Regions from separate parts of the Stenotrophomonas sp. AN71 genome, predicted to be linked through region 1. Evidence: riboswitches for the same ligand, from Rfam matches in the RefSeq annotation. Region 1 holds a riboswitch; the other holds the start of a gene.

Evidence for each region. Region 1 has a riboswitch for thiamine pyrophosphate ahead of thiC (phosphomethylpyrimidine synthase ThiC). Riboswitches for the same ligand answer to the same signal wherever they lie in the genome.
Region 2: it holds a riboswitch for thiamine pyrophosphate, as region 1 does, so the genes downstream of both, ABH900_RS12035 (TonB-dependent receptor) here and thiC (phosphomethylpyrimidine synthase ThiC) in region 1, are expected to answer to the same signal.

The regions. Positions count from the first base shown of each region.
Region 1 covers NZ_JBNDKU010000003.1:141,075-148,218, reverse strand. Annotated here, with positions in the region: gene ABH900_RS06625 (winged helix-turn-helix domain-containing protein) at 1-285, opposite strand, end outside; gene ABH900_RS06620 (ion channel) at 545-1,216, opposite strand; gene thiC (phosphomethylpyrimidine synthase ThiC) at 1,334-3,178, opposite strand; TPP riboswitch at 3,261-3,362, opposite strand; gene ABH900_RS06610 (BCCT family transporter) at 3,620-5,197, shown strand; gene ggt (gamma-glutamyltransferase) at 5,749-7,144, opposite strand, start outside.
Region 2 covers NZ_JBNDKU010000006.1:234,244-241,387, reverse strand. Annotated here, with positions in the region: gene ABH900_RS12055 (hypothetical protein) at 1-371, shown strand, start outside; gene ABH900_RS12050 (XVIPCD domain-containing protein) at 483-2,468, shown strand; gene ABH900_RS12045 (glycine zipper 2TM domain-containing protein) at 2,717-3,124, shown strand; gene ABH900_RS12040 (phosphotransferase enzyme family protein) at 3,253-4,377, shown strand; TPP riboswitch at 4,526-4,621, shown strand; gene ABH900_RS12035 (TonB-dependent receptor) at 4,692-6,881, shown strand; gene pnuC (nicotinamide riboside transporter PnuC) at 6,890-7,144, shown strand, end outside.

The sequences.
Region 1 (7,144 bases):
ATTATCGTCGTCGTTGCTGAACGCCTTGCGCAGCTGGGTAACCGCCTGGGTCAGCACATCGTTGGTGGGCAGCGTGTCCGGCCACACTTCGGCGAACAGCTCATCGCGGGTGACCACGCGTCCCGGCTGACGCAGCAGCACGCGCAGCACGCCCAGCGCTTTCGGTGTCAGCCGGCGTGCGCGACGCGCGCCGACGACCTCGACTTCGCGCGAGGACAGAGTGACGGTGCACTCTCCTATCCGGATCCGATCGAACCCGGGGGGCTGTATTTCGCTGCTGTTCATTTTCTGCTACACAGTAGAGACAGGTCGCGGGCAGTGGTTGCCTTCGATACCGTCCCTTCCGGGGAACAGCGAAAAGCCAGACTCCGCACAAAGCATCGGCGCATACCGCAAAAACAATTGAGCGCGCGAATACTAGCCTATGCCGGTTACCTCGCCTATCGCGTGGTCGACATCAGGCTCTCTCTCGCCGACGCATTCACATAATTCGCTGCACTATTCGCGCCCTTCCGGGCGCGAAATTTTTATCTGGCGTTCATTTTCAGACACGCCGCAGCATGGTCAATCCGACCAGTCGCGAAACCACCAAAGCCACGTACATCACGCCTGAAAACTGCTCCAGCATGACCAGTGCGCGTGCCTGTGGATGCAGCGGTACGACATCGCTCAGCCCCACCCCGGACAGCAAGCTGAAGCTCAGATAAAGCAGCTCCATCCAGCTGCGCTGAGGGCCCTCGCTGACGCCATGAAAACTGCCTGGATACCACTGCTGGCACACCGAGAAAGCGAACGCGAATGCCCAGGCGAGCAGCGTGAACGTGGCGCCAGCGGCGAACAGCTCATCGCGGGTGACCTTGTGATCCTGAAGCATGTACGCGATCAGCGCGCCGGCCGTGTAGAAGTACAGCAGGCTCTCCAGCAACTGCGCGGTGGTCAGCAATGTGCTGCGTTCGAGCAATGCGCCGGCCAGCGAGAACACCACCGCTGGAATGGCCAGCAGCAGCGCCAGCCAGGTTCCCAGCGGGCTGCGCTGTACCACCCACAGCGCCAGACCGAGCACCGCCATGCCGAACATGCCCAGCGCCGCACGACCGCCGGCCGTGTCATCCAACGCGGGATACAACAGCACCGCCAGCAGTTGCGCGCCCAGCAGCCAGGCCGAGGGATGGCGGCGGGCGATGGCCAGCCAACGCGTGGTCACTGCAATGGGCATGGCGTCCTTTCCCCTGGGAACGATGCGCCGAGCATAGCGGGTAGCGCCGGGCCGCGCCCGGCGATTTGCCCGGACCGCTGCGCTCGCCGGGCATGGCCCGGCGCTACCGATGCGGCATCATCCCTGGTGGTAGACCTCGGCGCCCGAAGCGCGGAACTCGGCCGACTTCTCCTGCATGCCAGCCTCGGCGTACTCACGCACGTCCTGGGTGATCTTCATCGAGCAGAAATGCGGGCCGCACATCGAGCAGAAGTGGGCCAGCTTGTGCGCATCCTTCGGCAAGGTCTCGTCGTGGAACTCCTTGGCTTTTTCCGGATCCAGGCCCAGGTGGAACTGGTCTTCCCAGCGGAACTCGAAGCGTGCCTTGCTCAGCGCATTGTCACGCACCTGCGCACCCGGGTGGCCCTTGGCCAGGTCGGCCGCGTGCGCGGCGATGCGGTAGGCCATGATGCCGTCGCGCACATCCTGGCGGTTGGGCAGGCCCAGGTGTTCCTTTGGCGTCACGTAGCAGAGCATCGCGGTACCAAACCAGCCGATCATCGCCGCACCAATCGCGCTGGTGATGTGGTCGTAGCCCGGCGCGATGTCGGTGGTCAGCGGGCCCAGTGTGTAGAACGGTGCTTCACCGCACTCGCGCAGCTGCTTGTCCATGTTCTCCTTGATCAGCTGCATCGGCACATGGCCGGGGCCTTCGATCATGGTCTGCACGTCGTGCTTCCACGCGATCTTCGTCAGTTCACCCAGCGTCTCCAGTTCACCGAACTGTGCCGCATCGTTGGCGTCGGCGATGCAGCCCGGGCGCAGGCCATCGCCCAGCGAGAAGGTCACGTCGTAGGCCTTCATGATTTCGCAGATCTCTTCGAAGTGCGTGTAGAGGAAGTTCTCCTTGTGGTGTGACAGGCACCACTTGGCCATGATCGAGCCGCCGCGGCTGACGATGCCGGTGACCCGCTTGGCGGTGAGCGGCACATAGCGCAGCAGCACGCCGGCATGGATGGTGAAGTAGTCCACGCCCTGTTCGGCCTGTTCGATCAGGGTGTCGCGGAAGATTTCCCAGGTGAGTGCTTCGGCGCGGCCGTCGACTTTTTCCAGTGCCTGGTAGATCGGCACGGTGCCGATCGCCACCGGCGAGTTGCGCACGATCCATTCGCGGGTCTCATGGATGTGCTTGCCGGTGGACAGGTCCATCACCGTGTCGCCACCCCAGCGGATCGCCCACACCAGTTTCTCCACTTCCTCGGCGATGCCGGAGGACACCGCGCTGTTGCCGATGTTGGCGTTGATCTTGGTGAGGAAGTTGCGGCCGATGATCATCGGTTCGCTTTCCGGGTGGTTGATGTTGTTGGGCAGCACCGCACGGCCGCGAGCGATCTCGTCGCGCACGAACTCGGGGGTGATGATTGTCTGGATGGACGCACCGAACGCTTCGCCCGGATGTTGCTGCAGCAGGCCGGCATCGCGGATCGCGTCCAGCCGCTGGTTCTCGCGGATGGCAACGAACTCCATTTCCGGGGTGATGATGCCGCGCCGCGCGTAATGCATCTGGGTGACGTTGGTGCCGGCACGTGCACGGCGTGGCAGGCTGCGTGCGGGGAAACGCACGGCATCGAGCTTCGGGTCATGCTCGCGACCGCGCCCGAACGACGAACTGAGGCCGTCGAGCTGTTCGGTGTCGCCGCGTTCTTCCACCCAGCCACGGCGCAGTGCCGGCAGACCTGCGGACAGGTCGATGCGCACCTCCGGATCGGTGTACGGGCCGGAGGTGTCATAGACGGTGACCGGTGCGTTCTCTTCGCCACCAAACAGTGTCGGCGTACGGGTCAGCACGATCTCGCGCATCGGTACCTGCAGATCCGGGCGCGAGCCAGGCACATGGATCTTGCGCGAACCGGGAATCGGCCGGGTCACGGATTCGGAGAGTTGCTGGGCCTGTTGCTGCAGGGCAGAGAGCTGTGCGTTCATCGGGCATCGTCCAGGGAGGTCAGGGACGAAGCGGCGGCGCACTGCAGCCGCGTCCGGACGGTCCTTGGGCGGAGTCCGGGCATGGCTGCGTTGCAAAGCTTCCCTACGCCGGTATGAGCCGGATCAGGTTCCAAGGGACTGTCTCAACCGTGGCCACAAGGCCGCGGTACCCCCGCTTCTTGCTGCGCATTAGAGCATAGAAAGCACTCGGCCTACCTCCTGCTGATCCACGCATGGCGTGGATCTACTGAACGATTTCGGGGCCGGCGTTAACAGAACCATGACGTCGCGTTCAGTAACGTGCACGCCCATCGTGTCGCAGCGACCGATGTTTCCTTTGCCGCCCGCGCGGCCCTTGCCCGGTTCGTGCTGCATGCCGCCGGCCCCTCGCCGCAAGCTCTGCTCGCTCCCCTCAATCCCCTTGATCGGAGAAGCTCCTTCATGGTGTTTCGCATTTCCATCGCACTGGTGCTGGCTCTGGTGCTGCTGGCCGGCATCGCGCCCGGCCCCTTCAATACCGTCGTGCAGTCGATGCTGGCGGAAGTGATCCGCAGTGTCGGCTGGCTGTACCTGCTGGTCGTGTTCCTGGCACTGGTGTTCCTGATGTACCTGGCTTTCGGCCGCTTTGGCCACCTGCGCATCGGCGGTGAAGACGCCGAGCCGGAATTCTCACGGGCCAGCTGGATGTCGATGCTGTTCGCCGCCGGCATGGGCATCGGCCTGGTGTTCTGGGGCGCAGCCGAACCGATATCGCACTTCAGCAAGCCGCCGGAGGGCCTCACGCCGGAAAGCATGGACGCCGCGCGCGCGTCGATGCGCTACGCGTTCTTCCACTGGGGCCTGCATCCCTGGGCGATCTATGCGCTGATCGGTCTGGCGATGGCCTGGTTCCAGTTCAACCGCAACGGCCGTGGCCTGGTCAGCGACATGCTGCAGCCGATCATCGGCCGTCACCATCGGGGCTGGATCGGGCGTGTGGTCAACATCGCCGCTGTCGTCGCCACCGCGATCGGCGTGGCCACCACGCTCGGCTTCGGCACCATCCAGATCGCTGCCGGCATCGAACGCGTGTTCGGCCTGCAGGCCACGGTTGCGGTGCAGATGACCATCATCGCTGTCGCCTTCGTGCTGTACATGGCCTCCACCGCCAGCGGTGTGGAGCGCGGGGTGAAATGGCTGTCCAATTTCAATCTTGCATTGGCCGCGCTGCTGGCGGCCATCCTGCTGGTGCTGGGGCCGACCGGCTTCATCTTCGATACCTTCACCACCACCCTGGGCTCCTACCTCAACCAGCTGGTCACGATGAGCCTGCGCATGTCGCCGTTCTCCGGCAGCACGTGGGTGGCGGACTGGACGATCTTCTACTGGGCCTGGTGGATCTCGTGGGCACCGTTCGTGGGTTCGTTCATCGCGCGCATCTCGCGTGGCCGCAGCGTGCGCGAATTCGTGATCGGGGTGGTGCTCGCGCCGACGCTGCTGGGCTTCTTCTGGTTCGCGGTATTCGGTGGCACCGCGTTGTGGGCACAGATCTTCGGCCACGCCGATCTGCTGACGGCGCTGGGCAATGGCTACGAGACGGTGCTGTTCACGCTGTTCGACAGCATGCCGCTGTCGCTGCTGCTGTCGTGCATCGCGCTGGTATTGCTGATGATCTTCTTCGTGACCTCGGCCGACTCTGCGGTACTGGTCCTGGCCAGCATGTCCACCGACGAAGCCGGTGATCCGCCCTTGAAGCGCAAGCTGGCATGGGGTATCGCAGTGGCGTTGATCGCGGCGGCCCTGCTGCTTGCCGGTGGGTTGGATGCGCTGCAGGGCATGATCACGATTGCGGCGTTGCCGTTCGCATTGTTGATGGTGCTGGTGATGGTGTCGCTGTATCGGGTGCTGGACCAGGAGTACACGCGCGAGCGGCGGCAGGCGCAGCGCCAGCGGCACATGATCGATGCGTGGATCGCACGCGAGATGGCAGCGCAGGAAGACACCCAGGCCGAGGCAGCGCGCGCGCAGGATCGGGATTGAGGGGGTTGTTTTGCAGCCTGCGGCTGCACCGCTTCTTTCAGGCAACGGCAACAGCAACTTCAAAAGCGGCTCTGGTTTTCTGCAGGTTGGGTGGGGCGGCATGGGTGGGCAGGACACGCCGTAAACCCATCCATGAGGGCTCGATGGCGCCATCCATGGCGCCAACGGTCCTGCCCACCCATACCGCCCCACCCCCGACAGATTTCCGTTGACGGCAGTAGATCCACGCCATGCGTGGATGAGGTGTATCGGAAAACAAGAAGGGGTCGGATCCGTTCTCCTTCGGAAAACGGATCCGACCCCAACCCACAGCGCGCGGCTGTTGCTGCTGCCTTTGATTTTGATCTTCTTCTTTTTCTTCCTGCGGTGGCGGCCACGGAAACTGTCAGGGGCCGGGCGGGTGGGCTGGGCGGGGGTGTCAGCCGCATGGATGCGGCTGCCAAGCCTCCATGGACGGATTCACGGCGTCCCCCGACCAGCCCACCCGCCCGGCCAAGCCCCGTATCACTGCCATCACCGCAGAAGGGGCTCAGCCCGGTGGCCGGGAAACCTCAGTACCCCGCCGCCTGCCCATCCTTGCGACTCTCCGAAGCACCGTAATAAACCCCGGTCTCGGGATCACGCATGATCGCCTGATATCCGCCATACGGGCCATCGGCGAACACGATGCGATGCCCCTTGCGCATCAGCGCACGCACCGTCTCGTACGGGAAGCCCGTTTCCAGATTCACCTCACCGCCATCGGTCATCGCCGTGGCCTGGCCGGTCGGCTCGGTGGAACCTTCGTGCTGGATGCGCGGTGCGTCACCGGCTTCCTGCAGGTTCATGCCGAAATCCACCAGGTTCATCACGATCTGCGCATGGCCCTGCGGCTGCATTGCGCCGCCCATCACACCGAAGCTGGCATAGGGCTTGCCGCCCTTGGTGATGAACGCCGGAATGATGGTCTGGAACGGACGCTTGCCCGGTGCGTAGCCATTGGGATGGTTCTTCTGCAGCACGAACATCTCGCCACGGTCCTGCAGGATGAAGCCCAGCCCCGGTGGGGCCATACCGCTGCCCATGCCACGGTAGTTGGACTGGATCAGCGATACCATCATGCCGTCGGCATCGGCCACGGTCATGTAGATCGTGTCGCCCTCTTCCAGCTGCTTCGGCGTGCCTGGCTGCACTTCCTTCAACGCCTTGTCCATCGAGATCAGCGCACGGCGCTGCGCGGCGTACTCCTTGGAAATCAACTTCTGCACCGGCGCCGGCTGGAACGCCATATCGGCGTAGAAGCGCGCACGGTCGGCAAAGGCCAGCTTCTTCGCTTCCACGAACAGGTGCACATGCTCCGGCGAGCCGAACGGAATCTTCGAGAAATCGTAGCCTTCCAGCACGTTGAGGATCTGCAGCGCAGCGATGCCCTGGCTGTTCGGCGGCAGCTCCCACACATCGTAGCCACGGTAGTTGCTGCTGACCGGCTCGACCCACTCCCCGTGATGGTCGGCCAGGTCCTGGTAGCTGAGGTAGCCGCCGTTGGCCTTGAAGTAGTCGCCGATGGTGTGGGCGATATCGCCTTTGTAGAAGGCGTCGCGGCCGCCGTCGGCGATCTTCTGCAGGGTGCTGGCCAGGTTCGGGTTCTTCCACATCTCGCCCTTTCGCGGGGCGTGACCGTTGATCGTGAACTGCTCCTTGAAGCCCGGATACTGCGAGAGCTTCGGGACCGAGCGGTCCCAGTAATAGGCGATCACTTCGGCCACCGGGTGGCCTTCACGGGCATAACGGATGGCCGGCGCGAGGTTGTCGGCCATCGGCTTGCGGCCGAAGCGGTCGTGCAACGCGAACCAGCCGTCGACCGCGCCGGGCACCGACACCGGCAGCGGGCCGGTGGCAGGGATGTCCTTCAGGCCACGACGCTGGAACTCGGCCAGGGTGAGCGACTTCGGCGAGCGGCCAGAGCCG
Region 2 (7,144 bases), on a different contig from region 1:
CGGACGGCCGCCTGCTGCTGGCGGTGCCGACCCGCAGTTTCGACCGTGGCATCAGCAGCAGCGGCTACGCCCTGCTGCTGTTCAACCCCAAGCGCAGCGAAGACGATCTGGACAGCAAGGTGTGGCGCTATGTCGGTTCGGTGCGCACCGGCGAGGACAACAGTGCCGCCTGCGACGACGGCAACGTAATGCCATGCACCGACAGCAAGGGCGAACTCGCCTTCATTGCCGACGGCAACGGCCTGCCGCAGCTGAGCGTGACCTTCAAGGGCACCACCATCGAAAGCCCTGGCACGACCCGCGCACTGGGTGCCGGCGATGCCGTGCGCTACCGCTTCGACAGCAAGACCCAGCAGTACATCGCGCCCTGATTTCCACCCCCTGCGGTGGATTACCTGTTGACCGACATGTTCTTGACTCACGGATGAGTCCGGTTGGCGATTCGCGGCATCGGCCGCTCCATCAACCCCGAGGAAAACGTCATGGCACAGCATGACTACAGCAGAAAGGAAGTTCTGGACATCGTCGAGCAGGTCGCCAGACAGAAGCACATCCCCGTCGATGACTTCATGCGCTTCGCGCACATCGAGACCGGTGGCACCTTCAACGAGCGCGCCCACAACACCTCGAGCGGGGCCAAGGGCCTGTTCCAGTTCGTGCCCGGCTCGGCCCGCCAGTACCATCTGACGGGCCACGAATTCGACCCGACCCGCAACACCGAAGCGGCCGCGCAGATGTACCAGGACAACCTGGACTCGATGGCGCGCCGCAACGAGCGCACCGGCCATCCGTACCTGTCCGGCAATACCTCCCCGACCGGCCTGGATCTGTACCTGGCCCACCAGCAGGGCAGCGCCGGTTACGGTTCGGTGCAGACCGCGATCGCCACCGGCACCTTCGGCGTGGTGCGCAACGGCGACGGCGAAGAAATCAACATGCGCCGCAACGTGCTCAACCAGATCGGTTCGGATGCCAAGGCGCTGACTGGCCACACGTTGGCCGAGATGCGCGGCATGAACGACGGCGACCTGGCGCGCACGTTCTCCAGCTACTACGTCCACAAGTACGCGGCGATCAGCATCCCGGAAAAGCACATCGCACCGCAGACAGTTGCTTCGGGCCAGACCCCGGCTCCGGCGACGCCGGCGCAGACCGCTGCGGTCGGTGCCGGTGCTGCCACGCTCGCGGCGACGGCGACGGCCGCCACCACGCCGAAGCCGGGCATCACGCTGCAGGCGGCCTACGCGGCGGGCGTGGAGTACGACGACGTCAAGTACGCCATCAACATCCCGGGCCACGCCCTGTATGTGCCAGGCAAGACCGGCAAGAATGTAGACCAGGGCTACATCGATTGTTCCGGCTGGGTGGGCACCCTGCAGAACCGGACCATGGACGAGATCAACCAGAAGGCCGGGCACGCTGTCTTCAGCAAGGCCGACCGCATCGACCTGGGCAACCTCGGTTCCGGCGGCATCGTGCACAAGGCCGTCGAACAATCCGGCGTACTGCTCGAGCGCGACGCCATTCTCAAGCCCGGTGCGCTGAAGGAGGGCATGGTCATCGGCCTGGATACGGCCCAGACCCGCCATGAGCACTGGAAGGGCATCGACCACATCGTGATGGTGGTGCGCGACCCGAACACCGACAAATTGCTGATCAGCCAGTCCACCGGCAGCAAGGGCGTGCACACGATGCCGATCGAGGACTACCTCAAGCAGGTGAAGGACCACCCGAACTGGAAGCTGTTCGCGTCGGACCCGTTGTCCAAGGCCCGTGACCTGCTGGAGAACCGCACGCCGGCGCACGAGCAGACCCAGGGCAAGACCGCCGAGCACAAGGCCGCCGCCACTCCTCACGCCGGGCCGTACAAGCAGGGCGCGCACAGCGAAGGCGTGCGCACGGTGCAGGAACAGCTGGGCCACCTGGGCTACGTCGGTGCCGACGGCAAGCCGCTGGTCGAGGACGGCCGCTTCGGCCGCAACACCGACGCGGCGGTGCGCCAGCTGCAGAAGGACAACGGCCTGGTCGCCGACGGCATCGTCGGCGCAAAGACGCTGGAAGCCATCAAGGAGGCCCGCGAGCGCCCGCTGCTGAACGATGAGCGGCATCCGCGCAACCCGATGTACCTGCAGGCCACCGAAGGCCTGGAGCGGCTGCCGGCCGGCACCTTCAAGGACCGCCACGCACTGGAAAGCGCCGCTGCCGCCCTGACCCGGGATGCCCACGCCGCCGGCCTTCAGCGCATCGACTCGGTGGTGCCCAGCCCGAACGGAGAGCGCCTGTTCGCCGTGCAGGGCACGATCGGTGACCCGGCTGCGGCCCGCGTGGCGGTCGAGACCCGGGCGGCCACTGAGCAGAGCATGGCGCTCAGCAGCGGCGCGGTGCAGGGCGCGCCGAACGTGCTGCAACCGCAGCAGGACGCGCAACAGGAGCAGGCGCGCCAGGCGCAGAAGGCGATGGGCGTCTGAGCCCACAGCGCCTTGCAGCGCCGGGAGGGGCCGCGCCACGCGCGGCCCTTTCCCTTTCTGGCAGCTGAGCGGCCGGGGCCGCTTTCAGCCTTGCTTCATGCCGCCTGCCGCTAGATGAATGCGCAAGCCGCCCGGTAGGCCAGGCAATGTTCCGGCAATGTTGGAACGCCAGCGTGGTCTCCACGGCAGCCGGGGCGCCGTGCGCCCTCCCTGCCCAGCGTGGCATGCACCTCACAGGAGAACCGAACATGCTCAGTACTTCCGCACTCAGCTTCCGTGGTCTGGCGATGGCACTGGCCCTGGTGGCCGGTGTCGCTGTGGTCAGCGATGCCAGCGCGATGTCGAGGAAGGACAAGCGCACCCTGGTTGGCGCCGTGGTCGGTGGCGTGGCCGGCAACCTGCTCTCCAACGGCGATCCAGCAGCGACCGTCGGTGGCGCTGTGGCCGGCGGTGCGATCGGCAACCTGACCACGTCCGACCGTCGCGACCGCCGCTATTACGACAATCGGTACTACGACAACCGCTACGACCGCCGCTACGATCGTGGCTACTACCGCAGCGGCTACTACGATCGCGGTGACGACCGTCGCTGGCAGCGTGAGCGCTACTACGACAATCGCTACTACAACGACCGCGGCCGCCATCGCGGCTGGTAAGCCGGCGGGGCGCAGCGCCACTGACGGCGTAACGACGGGCGGGTCGATGACCCGCCCGTTTGCGTTGGCGGCAGCCATGACGTTGAATGCGCAGCCTTGGACGTGATTCTTTCCTCATGGGCTGCGGCATGACTTCCTCTACCCACCGCGTGCAGGGCCTCAACAACGACGAGGTCGCTGCCGACTGGCCACCGATCAGCACAGCGGACATCGCCTGGCTGCGCCAGCGCTACCCGCAGCTGGATGCACGCAGCCAACCGCGTTGGCACAGCCCGCGCCCGCTGTCGGCCGCCGCGATCGTCAGTGGCACGCACGGACCGGTGTTCATCAAGCGCCACCATCACAGCGTTCGCAGTGGCCCCTGTCTTGAAGAAGAGCACCGCTTCATCGCCCATCTCGCCACGGGCGGCGTGCCGGTGGTGCAGGTGCTTCCGGCGACCGATGGGCACACCGCTGTCGAGCACGGCGAATGGACGTTTGAACTGCACGCGCTGGGCGTGGGCGATGACCTGTACCGCGATGCGGTGTCGTGGACGCTGCTGACCGATGTCGCTGCGGCGCGTGAAGCCGGGCGCACGCTTGCGCAGCTGCACCGCGCCGCCTCCAGCTACCGGGCGCCGCAGCGCAGTACCCATCTGCTGGTCGCACGCGATGATCTGATCCGCGCCGAAGATCCGACCGCGGCGATCAAGGCCAGTCTGCACGAACGCCCGGGACTGGCCCGCTACCTCGCACGCATCCCCTGGGAAGCGCAGCTGCGCCGCGACGTACTGCCCTGGCACGGCAACCTGGCCGAGCGCCTGCGCGACGAGCCACGGCTATGGGCGCACAACGATTGGCATGTCTCCAACCTGTTGTGGCGCGACGGCCAGGTCAGCACCGTACTGGATTTCGGGCTGGCCTCGCCCACCAGCGCACTGTTCGACCTGGCCACCGCGATCGAGCGCAACGCGGTGGCGTGGCTGGAACTGGAACGCGGCACGGAGGCGGTACGCATCGATATCGCCCTGGCCCTGCTCGACGGCTACCGGCAGGTGCTGCCGCTGTCGCCCGCGCGCGTTCAGCTGCTGGCCGATCTGCTGCCGATGGTCCATTTCGACTTCGCACTGTCCGAAGTGGAGTACTTCGAAGGCATCACCGGCTCGACCGTCAACGCCGACGTGGCCTGGCAGCCCTTCATGCTGGGCCATGCGGCCTGGTTCAACACCGCACCCGGACAGGCGCTGTTGCAGGCGCTGCGCGCCGCCGCGTGAGCCCTGGCCCCCGGGACCACGCACCTCCCCGGTAGATCGAGGCCATGCGTCGATGAGATGGCCGATTGGGGGTCGGATCCCTTTCCTGGGGAAAGGGATCCGACCCCGGGTGGCGCTCGCAAATCCGTACCATTTGTAGTGAAATGGTCACCTGAAGCGGGGGTGCCTGGATCTGCCAGGCTGAGAGAGTCCCTTGGAACCTGATCCGGTTTGCACCGGCGTAGGGAGCTTTGAGCCGCAGCCACACCCCCGTCATGGGCCGGTGCACCTGCGCGCCGTCGCTTCGTCTCCCTTGTTGTCCGAAGACGAATCGAATGAACCGCTGCCTGCGCCCCACCCTGCTCTCCCTCGCCCTCTGCGCCGCGTTGCCACTGCACGCCAGCGAGGCCGATGCGTCCCCCGATGCGGCCGCCACCGGCACCGAACGCTCGCCGACCGAGCTGGCCGCCGTGCGCGTGCAAGCTGGCAAACCGGCCGCCGATACCTCGCGCGTCAACGCCTTCGGTGGCGGCAGCTGGAAGGACACGCCGGCCTCGGTAAACGTGCTCGAGCGCGACTACCTCGACCGCCGCCAGGTGCGTTCGCTGTCCGAACTGGCCAGCAACGACGCTTCGCTGGGCGATGCCTACGCGCCGGTGGGCTATTACCAGAACATCGCCATCCGTGGCTTCGCGCTGGATGCGGCCACTGGCTACCGTTTCAACGGGCTGTCCATCGCCGGCGAACAGCGCCTGGCGCTGGAGAACGTGCAGTCTGTGGAGATCCTCAAAGGCGAAGCCGGCCTGGCTGCCGGCGTGATGGCGCCGGGCGGCATCATCAACTACATCGGCAAGCGCCCTGCCGAAGTACGCACCGCTACGCTCGGCACCGATTCGGAAGGCTCGCGCTACGTCGCCGTCGACGTCGGCCACTGGATCACCCCGCGCTTCGGCCTGCGCCTGAACGCCGCTTGGGATTCCAGCGATTCCTACGTGGAACATGCCGATGGCCGCCGCAACTTCTATTCGCTGGCGGCGGACTGGCTGATCGGCGAGCGCGGCAAGCTGGAAGTGGATGCCAACTACCAGACCAGTTCGCAGCGCTCGGTATCCGGCTATCAGCTGCTGGGCGCCCGTGAGCTGCCGCGCGGCATCGACCGCGAGCATCTGCTTGGCTACCAGCCGTGGCAGCGCCCGGTGGACATCGCCAGCACCAACATCACCGCGCTGCACACCTACGACTTCAACGAGGCCTGGCAGTCGCGCGTTTCGGTGGGCCACAGCCGTTCGGTGATCGATGACAACGTCGCCTTCGCCTACGGCTGCTACTACGCCGCGCAGTGCGCCGATGGCAGCGTGCCGGGCAACTACTTCGCGCCCAACGGCGACTACGACATCTACGACTACCGCAGCCCGGACGACACCCGCCGCAACCAGCAGGCCCGTGCCGAACTGCGTGGTCGCTTCGAAACCGGCAGCGTCGGCCATCAGCTGAGCATCGGTGCCGACTACTTCCGCCGCACCGTGGACAAGCGCCCCAGCGTCAACGAGTACGTGGGCACCAGCAACATCCACGACGCGCAGGTGCCGGTGTTCGAACCATCGCCGAAGATGCCCGGCCCGTCCGCACGTCGCCTGGACAGCCGCCAGACCGCGTTCTTCGCACTGGACCGGATGAGCTTCGGCGATGACTGGCAGTGGCTGGCCGGTGGCCGCTTCGTGCGCCTGGACGAGCGCGCCTATGACAAGCGCGGCACGCCGCAGCGCCACAGCCGCCTGTCGCGCTTCCTGCCGCAGACCGCGCTGGTGTGGAAGGCCACCGACCAGCTCAACGCCTACGCCAGTTACGTGCGCGGCATTTCGCTGGGCCAGGAAGCACCGTTCTGGACCTCCAACGCCGATACCTTCCTGCCGTCGATGCAGTCGCGGCAGCTGGAAGTGGGTGTGAAGTACGTGCCGGTCGAAGCACTGACCCTGGGCGCGGCAGTGTTCCGCATTTCGCAGCCGTACCAGTACGCCAGGCCCGACAACAGCGACGTCGGCTACACCTTCGTCGAGCAAGGTACCCAGACCCATACCGGCCTGGAGCTGACCGCCAATGGCCAGCTGACCGACGCACTGCAGATCGTAGCCAGCGCCAGCGTGCTGCAGGCGCGCGCGCGCGATACCGGCACGCCGGCCTACGAAGGTCATCAGCTGGTGAACGTGCCCAAGGTGCGCGCCAGCGTGCACCTCGCCTACGCGCTGCCATTCGTGCAGGGCCTGGATGTGACCGGTGGCTGGCGCTACGCCGGTGCCAACGTCGCACGTGCCGACGGCGGCGTGCGTGCACCGGACTACTCGGTGTTCGATGCCGGCCTGCGCTTCCAGCATCGCCTGCACGAACGTGCGGTCACCTGGAACCTGTCGGTGGACAACGTGTTCAACCGCTTCTACTGGCGCGATACCGGCAGCAGCGGCGGTGACTACTACCTGTTCCCCGGCGCACCGCGACAGGCACGCCTGTCGGTGACGTTCGCGCTGTGAGCGGCGTCATGCTGGAGTGGACCGCAGCACTGTGCAGCATTCTCGGTGTCTGGCTGATGGCCCGGCGCCGGCTGGCGGCGTGGCCGGTGGGCCTGCTGTCGGTGGCGCTGTACGGTTTGGTGTTCGCCGAGGCCAAGCTGTACTCGGACACGCTGCTGCAGGTGATCTTCGGCGGCTTCCTGGTCTATGGCTGGATCAACTGGCGCAAGCATGCTGCCGATGAAGGCAGCATCCGCATCGTGCCACTGGCACGCGGCAAACTG